Regions from separate parts of the Martinezella sp. CNPSo 3890 genome, predicted to be linked through region 3. Evidence: predicted binding sites of a transcription regulator. Region 3 holds the regulator's gene; each other region holds the start of a gene.

Region 1 (5,455 bases), 1.2 Mb from region 3:
ACGCCGAAGTTCCTGCGCAAGACCATCGAGGCGGCGCTGCCGCGCATTCCGCAGTTGCCTGAGTGGGATGATATAGCCCTTACGCAGAAGCAGGGCTTTCCCTCGATCTCCGATAGCTTCCACATGCTGCATGCGCCGAGAGATGCGGCCGATATCGATCCGCAATCTCCCGCGCGCCGCCGGCTTGCCTATGATGAATTCCTGGCGGGGCAATTATCGCTTTCGTTGGTGCGCCAAAGGTTGCGCAAGGTTGCGGGACAGCCGGTGCATGCAACTGGAGAAATCAGCCGCAAGTTACTGGAATCCCTGCCCTTCTCGATGACGAACAGCCAGCGTGAAGCGGTTGCCGATATTCTGAAGGATATGGCCGGCACCGAGCGCATGCTTCGGCTGCTGCAGGGTGATGTCGGCGCGGGAAAGACGCTGGTGGCACTGATGGCGATCGCAGCCGTGATCGAAAGCGGCGGCCAGGCCGTGCTGATGGCGCCGACCGAAATTCTCGCCCGCCAGCATTATGCAACGATTTCGAAATTCGCTGCTAGTGCAAACCTTTCCGTCGAAGTTCTCACAGGCCGCACGAAGGGACGCGAGCGGGATGCGATCCTTGAACGCATCGCTTCCGGGGAAGCACAGATCATAATCGGCACGCATGCTCTCTTTCAGGACAGCGTCGCCTATGCCAACCTCATGCTGGCTGTGGTCGACGAACAGCACCGCTTCGGCGTTCACCAACGCCTGCGCCTGACCGCGAAGGGCATCTCTCCTCATATGCTCGTGATGACCGCAACGCCCATACCGCGAACGCTGGTGCTCGCCGCCTTCGGCGATATGGACGTTTCGAAGCTCACTGAGAAGCCGGCGGGACGCAAGCCGATCCAGACGATCACCATTCCGAATGAACGAACCGGCGACATCGTCGCACGCCTGAGAAGCGCGCTATCTGAGGGTAAAAAAGCCTATTGGATATGCCCACTTGTGGAGGAATCCGAAGAATCCGATTTAATGTCCGTCGAAGAGCGCCATGAGACATTGACCAAGGCGCTTGGACCGGGCATCGGCCTGATCCATGGCCGGATGAGCGGCCCGGAAAAAGACGCCGTGATGATGGCCTTCAAGAATGGCGAGATCCGCCTGCTGGTCGCCACGACCGTCGTCGAAGTGGGCGTCGATGTCCCCGACGCGACCATCATGGTCATCGAACATGCCGAGCGTTTTGGCCTTGCGCAGCTTCACCAATTGCGCGGACGTGTCGGTCGCGGTGACGAAGCCTCGACCTGTATTCTTCTCTACAAAGGCCCCCTCGGTGAAACCGGGCATGCGCGGCTGTCGATCATGCGCGAGACCGAGGACGGCTTCCGCATTGCCGAGGAGGATTTGAAGCTGCGTGGCGAAGGCGAGCTTCTAGGCACGCGTCAATCCGGCACGCCCGGCTTCCGCATCGCCAGCCTTGAGGCTCATGCCGACCTTCTGGAGATCGCCCGCAAGGATGCCGCCTATCTGATCGAGCGCGATCCGGAACTGACCAGCGAGCGTGGCAGCGCGGTACGCACCCTGCTCTATCTCTTCCGTCGCGACGAGGCGATCCGGTTCCTGCGAGCGGGGTAAGCGGATGGACGCGTTAGCCGCGTCCATCCCTGTCTCTCACGACATTACTTTGCGGCGAGGCCGGGAATGGTGACCTGGAACACCTGGAACATGGTGTCGACATCGGCACCGCTTTCATCCTTATAGGCGGCTCCGACCTGGAAACCGTCCTGGGTGATGAAGTCGTTGTCATTGGCGACGAACAGGAAGTAGTCGTCGGGCAGCTTCGGATCCTGAACGCTGGCGATCGACATGGCCTCCCACTTTTCCGAGAGGTTGTTACGGTCGTTCGGCGCGCCATTGTGCAGACCGAAGCGCGCAAGATCGGCGCTGTCGTTGATGTCGATGAACTGGCTGACGAAAGCCGGCTTGACGGAGGGATCAAGAACGCCCTTTGGCGCGACAGCCGTGTCGCCGTCGAACTTGCCGCCGGCAATATCGGTGGCAGCGGACACATCGACGGCAACGATGCTACGATAGAGCGACTTATCGCCCTTCTGGCCATAACCATTGTTGCTGTCGCGCGCCAGCATCAGGAAGCTTGTCGGTGAGAGCGCCACGATTTCGCTTTGCGCGGCGACGGCCGTCTTGCCTTTGTCATTGGTGAAGACCGGCAGAGGCACGACATATTCGTGCACCAGTTTCAGATGGTCGAGATCGGCGGCATCATAGACCAAGGCGCGTGTATTCTGCCTGGTAGAGCTGGAATCGCCACCGTCCTGGCGGGTCGCGGACTGAAGCACGACGATCAGGAACTTGCCGTCCGGCGTCAGGGACATCCCCTCGAAGCCCTGATTATTTTGGCGACCGCTGGTCGGATCCTTCGGATCGGGCGCGGCTTCACCGGGGCCGGGATTGTTCGAGGAGAAATTCACGGCGCCGTGGCGCATCGGCAGAAACGCCGCCGGCGGTGCCGTGGCCGAGATCATGCGCCCGTCTGCCGAGAAGCGATAGATGTAAGGACCGTATTCGTCACTGATGAACATCGAACCGTCGGGCAGCCGAGCAACAGCTTCGTTATCGAGCGAGATCTTGCCGTTCGGTGCCTGCGGCAAAAGCGGCATACCGCTTTCTGCCTGGCGAACGCCGTTGGCGGGGTCGAGGCCAGTGGTTTCGTTGCCCTTGTTGTCTTTCAAAAGCAGAGTATCCGCGAGCTTGGCTTCGACGCCCGACTGTTCCTGGCCGGCCGACGGCGTCGCCCCGGGAGCAACCGGCGTCAGCTTGATATCGATGATGTTGAGACGTCCGCGATAATCGGTGGTGCCGGCGACATTATAGCCGCGGTCCGGCAGCAGCCAGAGCGAACCCTTATAGGTGCCGTCGGCATTGCGGACCCAGCTCTTGGTGTCGATCGACATGCCCGAACCGGAACCGAAGGTCTCGCCGAACTTGTCGCGCAGATTGGCGGGGATACGACCGACCGCGACACGTCCCTTGTTGACGAGCGTCACGCCCTGGACTGCGATGGAATTATCAGCAAGCGCCGCGACCGGTGCAGAAAAAACAAATGTGGCCAGCGCGGCCGACAACAGCGGCAAGCTCTTCGAATGCATATATTTCAAGACAATATCCTCCAGTGAAAATACGTATGGAGACAATGAGATCCATCTCCGACCCGCTCTCAAGCTGCGTCGAAGAACAACAGCCGGGGTCGAAACTCCGAATGTTTGATGAGATGCATCCGATTGCCTGTCCCGTAGGACGATCTAAGGCGTCAATATGATAGAGACATGACAGTTCGCGCGGTACGCGAGGCCAGGCAACCTACGACAGGAACGGGAGCGTTTCTAAGTCAGCGATTTTATCGGAACTGGCCTGGGCAGCCCCTTTGCCGCGACGAGCTCTTCCTTGTATTCGGGCGATACAAGTCCGCCCGAGATCAGCAGTTTGGCGCCATCCTCCGGGCTCATGTCGAGCACCGTGATCTTTTCGCGTGGAACGAAAACCAGAAAGCCGGCCGTGGGAACAGGTGTCGGCGGCAGGAAGACCGCCACCATGTCCTGCCCCATGGCATTGAATTTCGAGGCGATCTCCCCTTTGGCATCGGTCGATATGAAAACCATCGACCAGAGGCCCGGGCTTGGATATTCGATCAGCCCGACCTTCTTGAAGGATGTGCCCTGCTCTTTCAGCACAGTCTCGAAGATCTGCTTGACGCTCTTATATATGGTCCGCACCAGCGGCACGCGGTTGACGATCGACTCCCCGAAGCGGACGATGCTCTGGCCGATCAGGTTCTTGGCGAGGAAACCAACGATCGTGATGAAGATCATCGCGATCACCAGGCCGGTCCCCGGAACGGCGAAGTTCAGATAGCTTTCAGGATCGTAGCGCGCGGGAATATAGGGGCGAACCCAGCTATCGGCCCAATGAACGACGGACCAGGTCAGCCAGAGCGTGATGGCGATCGGGGCGCAGATAATCAGGCCGGCCAGGAAATTATTTCTGATCCGCGTGGTTACGGACATTTTGATGAGTTTTTCAGTCATTCGCCGCTCGAAAACTCCGTTCCGCCGCCTACTGCTACCCGGCAAATCCTCCCCACCATCTCAGTATGGGAATCGTGCCAGAAATCTGCGCGGCATACAACCCGCCAGCCGCGTCCGCGAGCCGAACAAACGTCCGGCTCACGACGACGTGACGGCAAATGCGGAACGGAAGTTGTCCTATTCCACGGTGACCGATTTGGCGAGATTGCGCGGCTGATCGACGTCCGTGCCCATGAAGACGGCCGTATGATAGGCAAGCAATTGAATCGGCAGCGAGAATATGATCGGGGCGATGATCTCGTCGACGACGGGCAAGGTGATGGTCGCCATGGTCGGCAATGTCGAGGCTGCCGCACCAAGCTCATCCGTGATGAAGATGATTCGGCCGCCGCGCGCCGCCACTTCCTGCATGTTGGAAACGGTCTTGTCAAAGAAGCGGTCATGCGGAGCAATGACGATGACGGGCATATTCTCGTCGATCAGCGCGATCGGCCCGTGCTTCAATTCGCCGGCCGCATAGCCCTCTGCGTGGATGTAGGAAATCTCCTTCAGCTTCAGCGCGCCTTCCATGGCGAGCGGGAAGCTCGTGCCGCGACCGAGATAGAGCACATCCTTGAACTTCGAGATTTCGCGCGACAGGCTTTCCATCTGCGGCTGAATGATATTCAGCACATTCGCCATGATACGCGGCATCTCGACGAGATGGCGCACCATCCCTTCCTCATCCTTGGCACTGATAGTACCGCGAGAAACGCCTGCTCCGATCGCGAGCGATGCGAGAACCGCAAGCTGGCAGGTGAAAGCCTTCGTCGAGGCGACGCCGATCTCGGGACCAGCCAGGATCGGAAACACCGCGTCGGATTCACGCGCGATGGTCGATTCCCTGACGTTGACCACGGCGCCGATCTTCAGGCCGTTGTCCCGGCAATAGCGCAGCGAAGCCAAGGTATCCGCGGTCTCGCCGGATTGGGAAATGAACAGCGCCGCTTGCGACGGCGACAACGGCATTTCGCGATAGCGGAATTCTGAGGCCACATCGATTTCGACCGGAAGACGCGCATAGCGCTCGAACCAGTATTTGCTGATCAGGCCGGCAAGATAGGCGGTGCCGCAAGCCGAAATTGCAAGGCCGGACACGCCGCCGAAATCTATGGCCGAGACATCCGGGCGCACGCGATGGCTGGCGAAATCGACATAGTGGCTGAGCGCATGGGAAATGACTTCCGGCTGCTCGTAGATTTCCTTTTCCATGAAGTGGCGATGATTGCCCTTATCGACGACATAGGCGGTCGCCTGGGAAATCTGCCGCGGCCGGCTCACTTCCTTGCCGCTGAAATCGAGAATGGTCGCGCCGGCATGGCTAACGATGGCGCAGTCACCAT
Region 2 (5,455 bases), on a different contig from region 3:
AAGTCCATGGGCTACGAAGGCCCGCCGTCCGGTCTCCTCGACGCCGAAACCAACATCAAATACGCCGCCAAATATCTGCGCGGTGCCTGGATGACGGCGGACAGCAAGGCTCAGAACAAGGAAGCCAATGCCGTGCAGCTCTATGCCCGTGGCTATTATTACGACGCCAAGCGCAAGGGCCTGACGGACGTCGCCAACGGCAATTACTGATTTTACCAAAACCTTATGAGAAGCCGGCCTAGTTCGCGGCCGGTTTTATTATATCCATGATCCGCTTCACCAGGATTTGCGGTCGATAATACGCCCAGGTCGGCGTCAACCCCATCCGCACGACAACGAGATTGGCCGACGGGACGATTGCGATCGTTTGGCCGTCGTGGCCGGTCATCCAGAAGGTATCTGCAGGCAGGCCAAATTGCACATTGGAGCCGCCGGGGCCTGCAAGCCAGGCCTGAACCTGCGAGTAAACGCCCTCGGAAGCCTTTGTCGGCGTGCGCATGGCGCCGACAAAGCCTTCCGGCAGCAGGCGATGCCCATTCCAGACCCCATCCTGCAGCAGAAAGAGACCAAAGCGCGCCCAGTCCCGGGCATTGGCATAGAGATAGGAGCTGCCGACGAAGGTGCCGCGCTCATCGGCCTCGAAAACGGCGCTGTACATGCCGAGCGGCCCGAAAAGCGCCTCGCGCGGATAGGAGATGGCAGCGCTCAGATTGGGCAGTCGGTTCATCCAGAGGCGCGAAAGCAGCGCTGCCGTACCGCTGGAATAGCTGAAACGCTCGCCGGGCGCAGCCAACTGATGCGCGTTGGCTGCGATACTGGTCACGTCCGGATCGAGATAGAGCATGCGTGTAACGTCCGATACGGTGCCATAGGATTCGTTGAAGGCAAGGCCGCTCTCCATGGCAAGAAGATCGCTGAGCTTGATATCCTTGCGTGGGTCCACGCTCCATTGCGGCAGAAGATTCTGATCGTCGAAGGACATACGCCCGGCCAGCATGAGCCGGCCGATGATGGCGGCATTGACCGTCTTGGTCATCGACCAGCCGATCAGCGGCGTTGCCTTGCTGAAGCCATCGCCATAGGACTCGGCGACAATGCGCCCGTCCTTGACGACAACGATCGCGCGCATGGCAGGCCCGGCGAGATCCAGATTCGATACGATATCGGCGAGCTTCTTCCCGACATCGCCCTGACCGAGGTTTACCGTATCCCCATCCGGCCACACAGCGTCGCTCTTCGGCGCCTTGACCTTGTTGAGGAAGACGGCGCTGCGGGCCGCCTGCAGATCACCGTCCGGCACCAGCGCGCAGCCGAGCGCCCCCCGATAGAGCGCACGGTTCGGCGCAAACAGTCCAAGGAAGCGGGCCGTGACCACGCCCTCGTCCCGGTCGACATAGACGCGAATGAGCTTCAATGCCGGATTGCCGGGAGCCTGCACATCCTCCTCCATCACTTTTTCCGGGTCCCGTTTGGCCACGAACGTATTGGAGCAGACGATCTTTGCCGCGTAGCCATCGCCAACCTTCAGCAATTCCGGCGGGTAAAGAGAGAGCCAGACGGCCCCGCCGGCGACAATGATCAGCAGCAGAACAACCAGAGCCGCGATCACTCTCGATATCAAACGCATATTACATACCCTCCAGAAAGGTAGGCGGAGACAATCAGGAAACGCAGCAAGATGAAAGACCTATGATGGTCAGGGCTCCTTAAATATGTGCAAGGATGCTTTTCCGCCGGATCTGCCAACAGCCCGCGTCATCAGACTGTAGCATTGCCGGGTTAAACGCCCTGATCTTCACAAATCGGTGACAAGACTCAGATGACGGAATTCGCCCCGGATGCCGGTCTCCAAAAGAACCGGAAACTCAAGGACGCTCTGCTGCAGCACAAGGCATTGTCCAAAGCGGGTCTCTCCGAGCGGTTGTTCGGAATGCTGTTTTCCGGCCTTGTCTATCCGCAGATCTGGGAGGATCCGGATATCGATATGGAGGCGATGGAGCTGCAGGCGCATCATCGCATCGTCACCATCGGTTCGGGCGGCTGCAACATGCTCGCCTACCTCTCGCAAAATCCCGCATCCATCGATGTCGTCGATCTCAATCGCCACCACATTGCCCTGAACAAGCTGAAGCTTGCAGCCTTCCGCCTGCTTCCCGGCCATGCGGACCTGGTGCGCTTCTTCGGAACGCCCGGCATCGCGGCCAATAGCCAGGCCTACGATCAGTTCATCGCGCCTCGCCTCGACGCGGCAACGGCGGACTACTGGAATGGTCGCGATCTCTATGGCCGCCGCCGCATCACGGTCTTCAACCGCAATATCTACAAGACCGGCCTTCTCGGCCGGTTCATTGGCGCCGCCCATATACTGGCACGCCTGCACGGCGTCCGCCTCGACAAGATGACGGAAGCCCGCACGATGCGCGAGCAGCGTCAGTTCTTTGAAGAGGAGATCGCTCCGATCTTTGACAAGCAAGCGGTCCGCTGGCTGCTCGGCCGCAAAAGCTCGCTCTTCGGCCTCGGCATCCCGCCGCAGCAATATGACGAGCTTGCAAGCCTGGCCGGTGACGATTCCATTTCCGCCGTGCTGAAACACCGCCTGGAAAAGCTAGCCTGTCACTTCCCGATGCGTGACAACTACTTCGCCTGGCAGGCATTCTCGCGACGCTACGCTGCCCAGCACCAAGGCCCCCTGCCCACCTATCTCAAGCCGGAGCACTATGCGGCGATTCGCGCCAATGCCGATCGTGTGAGCGTCCATCACGCCAATTTCACCGAGCTTCTCGCTTCGAAGCCGGCAGCCTCGCGCGATCGCTATGTCCTGCTCGATGCGCAGGACTGGATGACCGATGAGCAGCTCAATGGCCTCTGGGCGGAGATTACCCGCACGGCGCGCGAAGACGCCCGCGTCATCTTCCGCACGGCCGCCGAAAAGAGCATCATTGAGGGCCGCCTCTCTCCAGCGATCCGCGATCAGTGGGTCTATTTCGAAGAACGCTCACAGGAACTCAACACCCGTGACCGTTCGGCCATCTACGGCGGCTTCCATATCTACGGAAAAAAAGCGTGAGCCAGGCGGATACAGGCATAGAAACCAGCGCGAACAACCACGCCAAGCTGATGGACGGCATGTACCGCTATCAGCGTCACATCTATGATCTGACCCGCAAATATTACCTGTTCGGCCGCGATCGGACCATCGAACAGCTGAATGTGCCCGTCGGTGGCTCCCTCCTGGAAGTGGGCTGCGGCACAGGCCGCAATATGCTGCTCGCCTATCGGCGCTTCCCGTCCGCCCACCTCTATGGCCTCGATATCTCGCAGGAAATGCTGATCTCGGCACGCAGCAATTTCCGTGGTTTGAAACAGATGCCGGATTTTCGCGTCGCCGACGCTACAGCCTTTTCACCCGCCGATTTCGGCACCGATGGCTTCGACCGTGTGATGATCTCCTACGCGCTCTCGATGATTCCCGACTGGACAAGGGCTATCGACGCGTCGCTCGACGCAGTCGCGCAGGGCGGCGAGCTTCACATCGTCGATTTCGGCCAGCAGGAGGGATTGCCGGGCTGGTTCCGCGCCATGCTCAAAGGCTGGCTGAAGAAATTCCACGTCACTCCGCGCGCCGATCTTCTGACGGTGCTCGAAGAGAAGGCTGCAGCGCGAAGCATGTCGGTGAAAACCGAAAGAATCGGCCGCGGTTACGCCTGGCGAGCCGTGGCGGCACGGCACGCCGCCTGAGTGCCGATGGATTCCAGCGCAAAATCCGGCCTCGTAAGACACCAAGCATAAGAATTTGCTTGAAGATAACGCATTTTTTACGTTGATATGGTGAATAAAGTGGCAAGACCAGCTGGCAACGGTATGGTCTGCCGCTCTTTCGGATTCTCGGGGACCATATTACGGAAGCCAAGTCTTGGGGCAGCAAGATCACTCGCGCCATAACAGGATATCTATGCGCCGGCTTCTGGCATGCCTACTGCCGCTCGCTCTTGCCTTGACTGGCTGCACGACGGGCTATGATGCCCTGTCGACGGCGGCCCTCCCCAAGACCAGGTTCGCCGATACGAAGCCACAGGATTTCGGCCGCGATCACCCGCAGCGCCATCCCATCCATGGCATCGATATTTCCAAGTGGCAGGGCGATATCGATTGGAAAGCCGTCAAGGGTTCCGGCGTCGCCTTCGTCTTCATCAAGGCGACCGAGGGTAAGGATCGGATCGACCCTCGCTTCACTGAATATTGGAATGAAGCGAGCGCCGCGGGACTTCTGCATGCGCCCTATCATTTCTTCTATTTCTGCTCGACGGCCGATGAGCAGGCCGATTGGTTCATCCGCAACGTGCCGAAGGATGCCATGGCGCTTCCACCCGTCGTCGACGTCGAATGGAATCCTGGCTCCCCCACCTGCAAGACCAGACCAGCGCCTGAAACGGTACGCAGCGAGATCAAACGCTTTATGGATCGCCTGCAGGCCTATTATGGCAAGCGCCCGATCATCTATACTTCGGTCGATTTCCATCGCGAAAATCTAGTCGGCTATTTCAAGGACTATCACTTCTGGGTTCGCTCCGTTGCCAAGCATCCGAAAGAGACCTATGCCGACCGCAACTGGGCCTTCTGGCAATATACGTCTACGGGTGTCATCCCCGGCATCAAAGGTCCGACGGATATCAATGTTTTCGCCGGTTCCGAACAAAATTGGCACAACTGGGTAGCGGCAGTAGAGAAGCAAGGAAATTCTTGAGACTGCACCCAATTCTCTCTTGCTTATGTCACAATCTTCTGTGAAAGCGACCCTATTCTATCACTGGAAAGGATCGCTCATGGATCGTCACACCATTCGACGCGGCGCTGTTGCGTTGCTCTTCGCCTCAGCCATGACCGGTGCGGCATTGGCTCAAAGCGCGGCTCCGGCCACAGTGCCGCCCGCGAGCAGCGATGCCACTCCAAAAGTAGCCTGCGGCGGCGATCTCACGACATTTCTGGCCGGCATAAAGGCCGAAGCGATTGCGGATGGCGCGGATGCTGCAGCCGCCGACAAGACGCTCGCCGGCGCCCAGATCGACCAGAAGGTTCTTGCCATGGACCGCAGCCAGGGCGTCTTCCGTCAAACCTTCCTCGAATTCTCCCAGCGCACCGTCAGCCAGGGTCGCCTCGACATCGGCCGCCAGAAGATGAAGCAATATGCCGACGTCTTCGCCAAGGCCGAACAGGACTATGGCGTGCCTCCCGGCGTCATCACCGCCTTCTGGGCGATGGAAACCGATTTCGGCGCCGTCCAGGGCAATTTCAACACCCGCAACGCGCTGGTCACTCTCTCGCATGATTGCCGCCGGCCGGATTTCTTCCGCCCGCGCCTGATCGCGCTGATCGAGCTCGTCCAGCGCGGCGATGTCGACCCGGCAACGACGACGGGTGCGTGGGCCGGCGAAATCGGCCAGACACAAATGCTGCC
Region 3 (5,455 bases):
ACATCAACAATCTCGCTGCCGTTCCCTCGATCGTCTTTGGCCTGCTGGGTCTCTCGGTCTTCATCAACATGATGGGGCTGCCGCGCTCGGCATCGCTGGTCGGCGGTCTCGTGCTGAGTCTGATGACGCTGCCGATGATCATCATCGCCACGCGCTCCGCCTTGCGTGCCGTGCCGCCGTCGATCCGTAGCGCAGCGCTCGGTCTTGGCGCATCGCGCATGCAGATGGTCTTCCATCATGTTCTGCCGCTCGCGATGCCTGGCATTCTGACCGGCACGATCCTCGGGCTTGCCCATGCGCTCGGCGAGACCGCGCCGCTTCTTCTGATCGGCATGGTCGCCTTCGTCGCCAATTATCCGACATCGCCGCTCGATCCTTCGACGGCGCTGCCGGTGCAGATCTACATGTGGGCGAGCGAAGCCGAGCGTGCCTTTGTCGAAAGGACGTCTGGTGCCATCATCGTGCTCCTCTTCTTCCTCGTCGCGATGAACATCGGCGCCATCTTGCTGCGCCGTCGTTTCGAGCGGCGCTGGTAAAGGAGGGCGCACGAAATGAACATGATGACGGAAGCTGCCAGCGAAAGAGCCTTGGCCAAGAAGATGACCACGATCCCCTACAAGATGATCGGCCAGGACGTTTCTGTGTTCTACGGCGACAAGCGAGCGCTCTTCGACGTCAATCTGAAGATCCGCGCCAATACGGTGACGGCTCTGATCGGCCCATCCGGCTGCGGCAAGTCCACCTTCCTGCGCTGCCTCAACCGCATGAACGATACCATCGAGACCTGCCGCGTCACCGGCAAGATCACGCTCGACGATCAGGATGTCTACGACGACAGCATCGATGTCGTGGAATTGCGCGCCCGCGTCGGCATGGTCTTCCAGAAGCCCAACCCGTTTCCGAAGTCGATCTACGAGAACGTCGCCTACGGCCCGCGCATCCATGGCCTGCATCGCTCAAAGGCCGATCTCGAGCATATCGTCGAAACCAGTCTGCAGAAGGCCGGTCTATGGGGTGAGGTGAAGGATCGGCTCCATGACGCCGGCACGAGCCTGTCGGGCGGCCAGCAGCAGCGCCTCTGCATCGCGCGCGCCGTCGCGGTCAGCCCCGAGGTGATCCTGATGGACGAGCCGTGCTCGGCGCTCGATCCGATCGCAACCGCCAAGGTCGAGGATCTCATCCACGAGCTTCGGGAGAATTTCACCATCGTCATCGTGACGCATTCCATGCAGCAGGCCGCCCGCGTCTCGCAGCGTACCGCAATGTTCCATCTCGGCCACCTGGTCGAGGAGAACGACACCGATAAGATGTTCACCAATCCCGACGATTTCCGCACGCAGGATTACATCATGGGCCGTTTTGGTTGATGATGGCAGGCGCGCGGCTCCTTTCACACAGTTCACTTGAGGATAGAAAAATGGTCTCCACTCACATTCTCTCTGCCTATGACGAAGACCTGAAGTTTCTGACGCGCCGCATTGCCGAAATGGGCGGCCTGGCCGAGCAGATGGTTAGCGACAGCGTACGCGCTCTCGTCAACAGCGACGCGGCCCTGGCCCAGAAGGTCATCTCCGACGACGTCGTTCTCGACCATGCCGAGCGCGAAGTTGGTGACAAGGCGATCGTCACCATCGCTCGTCGTCAGCCGATGGCAGCGGACCTGCGCGAAATCATGGGCTCGATCCGCATCGCCTCCGATCTGGAGCGCGTCGGTGATCTCGGCAAGAATACCGCAAAGCGCGTCATCGCCGTTCAGGGCACGGGCGTGCCGCGTCGTCTCGCTCGTGGCATCGAACACCTCTCCGAACTGGCACTGAGCCAGCTCAAGGAAGTTCTTGATGTCTACGCCACCCGCTCGCCGGACAAGGCCGTGTCGATCCGCGAACGCGACGAGGAAATCGACGCCATGTACACCTCGCTCTTCCGCGAGATGCTGACCTACATGATGGAAGATCCGCGCAACATCACCACCTGCACGCATCTTCTCTTCTGCGCCAAGAACATCGAGCGCATCGGCGACCATGCCACCAACATCGCCGAGACGATCTATTACATGGCGACCGGTGCTCAGCCGGAAGGCGAGCGCCCGAAGGACGATACCGCCAACACCGTCGGCGCAGTGACGGAATAATCTGGAAGCGAAGAAAGGAGACCATAGGCGCATGGTTCCGAGAGTTGCTGTTGTAGAAGACGAGGAAGCGCTTAGCGTTCTGCTGCGCTACAATCTTGAGGCCGAAGGCTTCGAGGTCGACACCATCCTCAGAGGCGATGAGGCCGAGCTGCGTCTCCAGGAGCGCATCCCCGATCTCCTGATCCTCGACTGGATGCTCCCCGGCGTGTCCGGCATCGAGCTCTGCCGCCGGCTGCGTATGCGGCCGGAGACGGAGCGCCTGCCGATCATCATGCTGACGGCCCGCGGCGAGGAAAGCGAGCGCGTGCGCGGACTTTCGACCGGCGCGGACGATTACGTCGTCAAGCCGTTCTCGACGCCGGAGCTGATGGCCCGCGTCAAGGCGATGCTGCGGCGCGCCCGCCCGGAGGTTCTCTCCACGGTGCTGCGTTGCGGCGATATCGAGCTGGACCGCGAAACCCATCGCGTCCACCGCAAGAGCCGCGAAGTCCGGCTGGGGCCGACAGAATTCCGCCTGCTGGAGTTCCTGATGTCTTCGCCAGGCCGCGTCTTCTCGCGTTCGCAGCTGCTCGATGGCGTATGGGGGCACGATATCTACGTCGATGAACGCACTGTCGACGTCCATGTCGGCCGTCTGCGCAAGGCGCTCAATTTCTCCAATATGCAGGATGTCATCCGCACCGTTCGCGGCGCGGGCTATTCCATGGAAGCCTGAGCGGCTTGCCGCTCGGGTGTTACTAAATAGCGGCGGAAATAGAAAAACGGGCCTCGAGGGGCCCGTTTCTCTTTGTCTTGCGGTAACTTTCAGCCGTTGTTGCGGCGGCGGTCATGCACTGGCTGGTAGGCCATGCGCTGATGATAGGTGCAGTAGGGCGACGAATCCGGGCTGTCATTGCCGCAGAAGTGGAAGTCGTCCTTCAGCGGGTCCCCGACCGGCCATTTGCAGGTGCGTTCCGTCAGCTCCGTCAGGCCGAGGCGGCGGGAGATCGGAACGACGACGTTCGATGCCGGGCGATACTGAATTTCATTGACGGAATCGATCTCGATCTCTTCCTTCAGCATGGTTGCGCCCTGCTGGCGGGCGACCACGGTGCGGGTAGCGACGCGCGAGCCGTAGGTCGTTGCGCGAGGAGCCGCGGCACTGCGCTTTGGCGTGCGCGTCGCGGTTGCCGTGCCGCCGGCCTTCGCTCGGCCAGGAAGGTTCAGGCGGTGCACCTTGCCGATAACGGCATTACGGCTCACGCCACCGAGCTGCGCAGCGATCTGGCTGGCGCTCAACCCTTCGGACCATAGCTTTTTCAGCTTCTCGACGCGTTCGTCTGTCCAATTCATGCCCTGTCTCCGCTGTCGCGTTTCCGATGGCAGAATCCCTCACCATTGCCTCGCATGGGAACGAGGCGCGAAACGCTCTAAAATTGTGGTGACTAGTTCCGCCGCATGCAGTCTAGCAATTGCTTTTTAACCTAGTGTGAGGCTGACTCCGTGACAAGAGTCGCGGGAATCTTGAGGAATCGATTTCGAGGTTTTCCCCAACTTGCTGTCCGGGCGTGGCATTTCTGCCATAGGCGCCGCCCAACCCATCTCTTTTGCCGGCAAGCGCTTTCTCGCAACTGCTAAAACGCCAGTTTTGTTGACATCGCGGTGCAAAACATCAATAGTGCCCAGGCCGCCGCAAGGCGGCATTTTTGATTTTTTCGGACCCGTTTCATCAAATCGAAGCGATCGGTCCTTAAAGTTGTGATCAGGAGATATGGCCATGGCCGAGACCACGCCGCTTTATGACACCTATATGCGCGCTCCGTTACGGTTCGAGCGAGGCGAGGGCGTCTGGCTGGTCACCGAAAATGGCGAGCGCTACCTCGATTTCGCAGCCGGCGTCGCGGTCAACTCGCTCGGTCACGCCCATCCTCATCTCGTCGCCGAATTGAAGGCCCAGGCCGACAAGGTCTGGCACCTGTCGAACCTCTACGAGGTGCCAGGTCAGGAGAAGCTGTCGAAGCGGCTGACGGAAGCGACCTTCGCCGACAAGGTATTCTTCACCAATTCGGGCGCCGAGGCGCTGGAATGCGCCATCAAGACGGCGCGGCGCTATCAATTCGCCAAGGGGCATCCCGAAAAGTTCCACATCATCACCTTCGAGGGCGCCTTCCACGGCCGCACCATCGCGACCATCGCCGCAGGCGGCCAGGAGAAGTATATCGAGGGCTTCGGACCCAAGGCACCGGGTTTCGATCAGGTACAATTCGGCGATCTCGATGCCGTGCGCGCCGCCATCACGGATGCGACGGCCGGAATCCTGATCGAGCCGGTCCAGGGCGAGGGCGGCATCCGTCCGGCCACCAACGAATTCCTGCGCGGGCTGCGTGAGATCTGCGACGAACATGGCCTGCTGCTGATCCTCGACGAAGTACAGTGTGGCGTCGGCCGCACTGGCAAGCTCTTCGCCTATGAATGGGCCGGCATCAAGCCTGATATCATGGCTGTCGCCAAGGGCATCGGCGGCGGTTTCCCGCTCGGTGCATGCCTTGCGACGGCAGAAGCCGCCTCAGGCATGAAGGCGGGCACGCACGGCTCGACCTATGGCGGCAATCCGCTTGCTATGGCGGTCGGAAATGCCGTTCTCGATATCGTGCTTGCCGAAGGCTTCCTGCAGCATGTGCGCGATGTCTCGCTGGTCTTCCGCCAGGGGCTCGCCTCGCTCAAGGATCGTTTTCCTGACATCATCGAGGACGTTCGCGGCGAAGGTCTGATGCTCGGCATCAAGGCGGCCATTCCGCAGGCAGAGCTGCTGCAGGCTATCCGTGCCGAGCATCTGCTCGGCGTGCCGGCCGGCGATAACGTCATCCGCCTTCTGCCGCCGCTGGTCGTCACCGCCGAAGAAGCACGCGAAGGTCTTGCCCGCCTGGAGCGTGCCGCCGAGCGTGCGCGCGCTGCCCGCACCAAGAAATCGGCTTGAGTTCAACGCCCGCTGACGGGGCGTTCCTGCCCCACGCGGGCGTTATTGTTTTTTCTGGAGCACAGGTAAGGACATGGCTTCTCCGAAACACTTTCTCGACCTCTCTGCCGTTCCGGCGGCCGATCTGCGCAGCATCATCGATGACGCGATCGTGCGAAAGAGCGCGCAGAAGGCCGGCACTGCCGACAAGCCGCTCGCCGGCAAGATGCTGGCGATGATCTTCGAGAAGCCGTCCACCCGAACCCGCGTTTCCTTCGATGTCGGCATGCGACAGCTGGGCGGCGAGACGCTGTTCCTCTCCGGCACCGAAATGCAGCTTGGCCGCGCCGAAACGATCGGCGATACGGCCAAGGTGCTGTCGCGCTATG

The links. The regulator PhoB, encoded in region 3, activates phosphate uptake and scavenging genes when phosphate is short. The targets are predictions, from matches to a motif close to TGTCATNNANCTGTCAT.
Region 1: a site for PhoB is predicted at 3,304-3,320, ahead of AC13RC_RS05975 (esterase-like activity of phytase family protein). Genes of this name have one in related genera too.
Region 2: a site for PhoB is predicted at 1,754-1,770, ahead of AC13RC_RS11885 (BtaA family protein). Genes of this name have one in related genera too.

Annotation. Positions count from the first base shown of each region.
Region 1 covers NZ_JBXSOR010000001.1:1,209,068-1,214,522, reverse strand. The annotation lists gene recG (ATP-dependent DNA helicase RecG) at 1-1,605, shown strand, start outside; gene AC13RC_RS05975 (esterase-like activity of phytase family protein) at 1,650-3,137, opposite strand; gene AC13RC_RS05970 (DUF502 domain-containing protein) at 3,372-4,073, opposite strand; gene glmS (glutamine--fructose-6-phosphate transaminase (isomerizing)) at 4,251-5,455, opposite strand, start outside.
Region 2 covers NZ_JBXSOR010000003.1:409,272-414,726, forward strand. The annotation lists gene AC13RC_RS11875 (transglycosylase SLT domain-containing protein) at 1-210, shown strand, start outside; gene AC13RC_RS11880 (serine hydrolase domain-containing protein) at 239-1,627, opposite strand; gene AC13RC_RS11885 (BtaA family protein) at 1,820-3,067, shown strand; gene AC13RC_RS11890 (class I SAM-dependent methyltransferase) at 3,064-3,738, shown strand; gene AC13RC_RS11895 (glycoside hydrolase family 25 protein) at 3,953-4,744, shown strand; gene AC13RC_RS11900 (lytic murein transglycosylase) at 4,824-5,455, shown strand, end outside.
Region 3 covers NZ_JBXSOR010000001.1:24,242-29,696, forward strand. The annotation lists gene pstA (phosphate ABC transporter permease PstA) at 1-536, shown strand, start outside; gene pstB (phosphate ABC transporter ATP-binding protein PstB) at 552-1,367, shown strand; gene phoU (phosphate signaling complex protein PhoU) at 1,418-2,131, shown strand; gene phoB (phosphate regulon transcriptional regulator PhoB) at 2,163-2,846, shown strand; gene AC13RC_RS00150 (GcrA family cell cycle regulator) at 2,936-3,463, opposite strand; gene AC13RC_RS00155 (aspartate aminotransferase family protein) at 3,888-5,087, shown strand; gene argF (ornithine carbamoyltransferase) at 5,161-5,455, shown strand, end outside.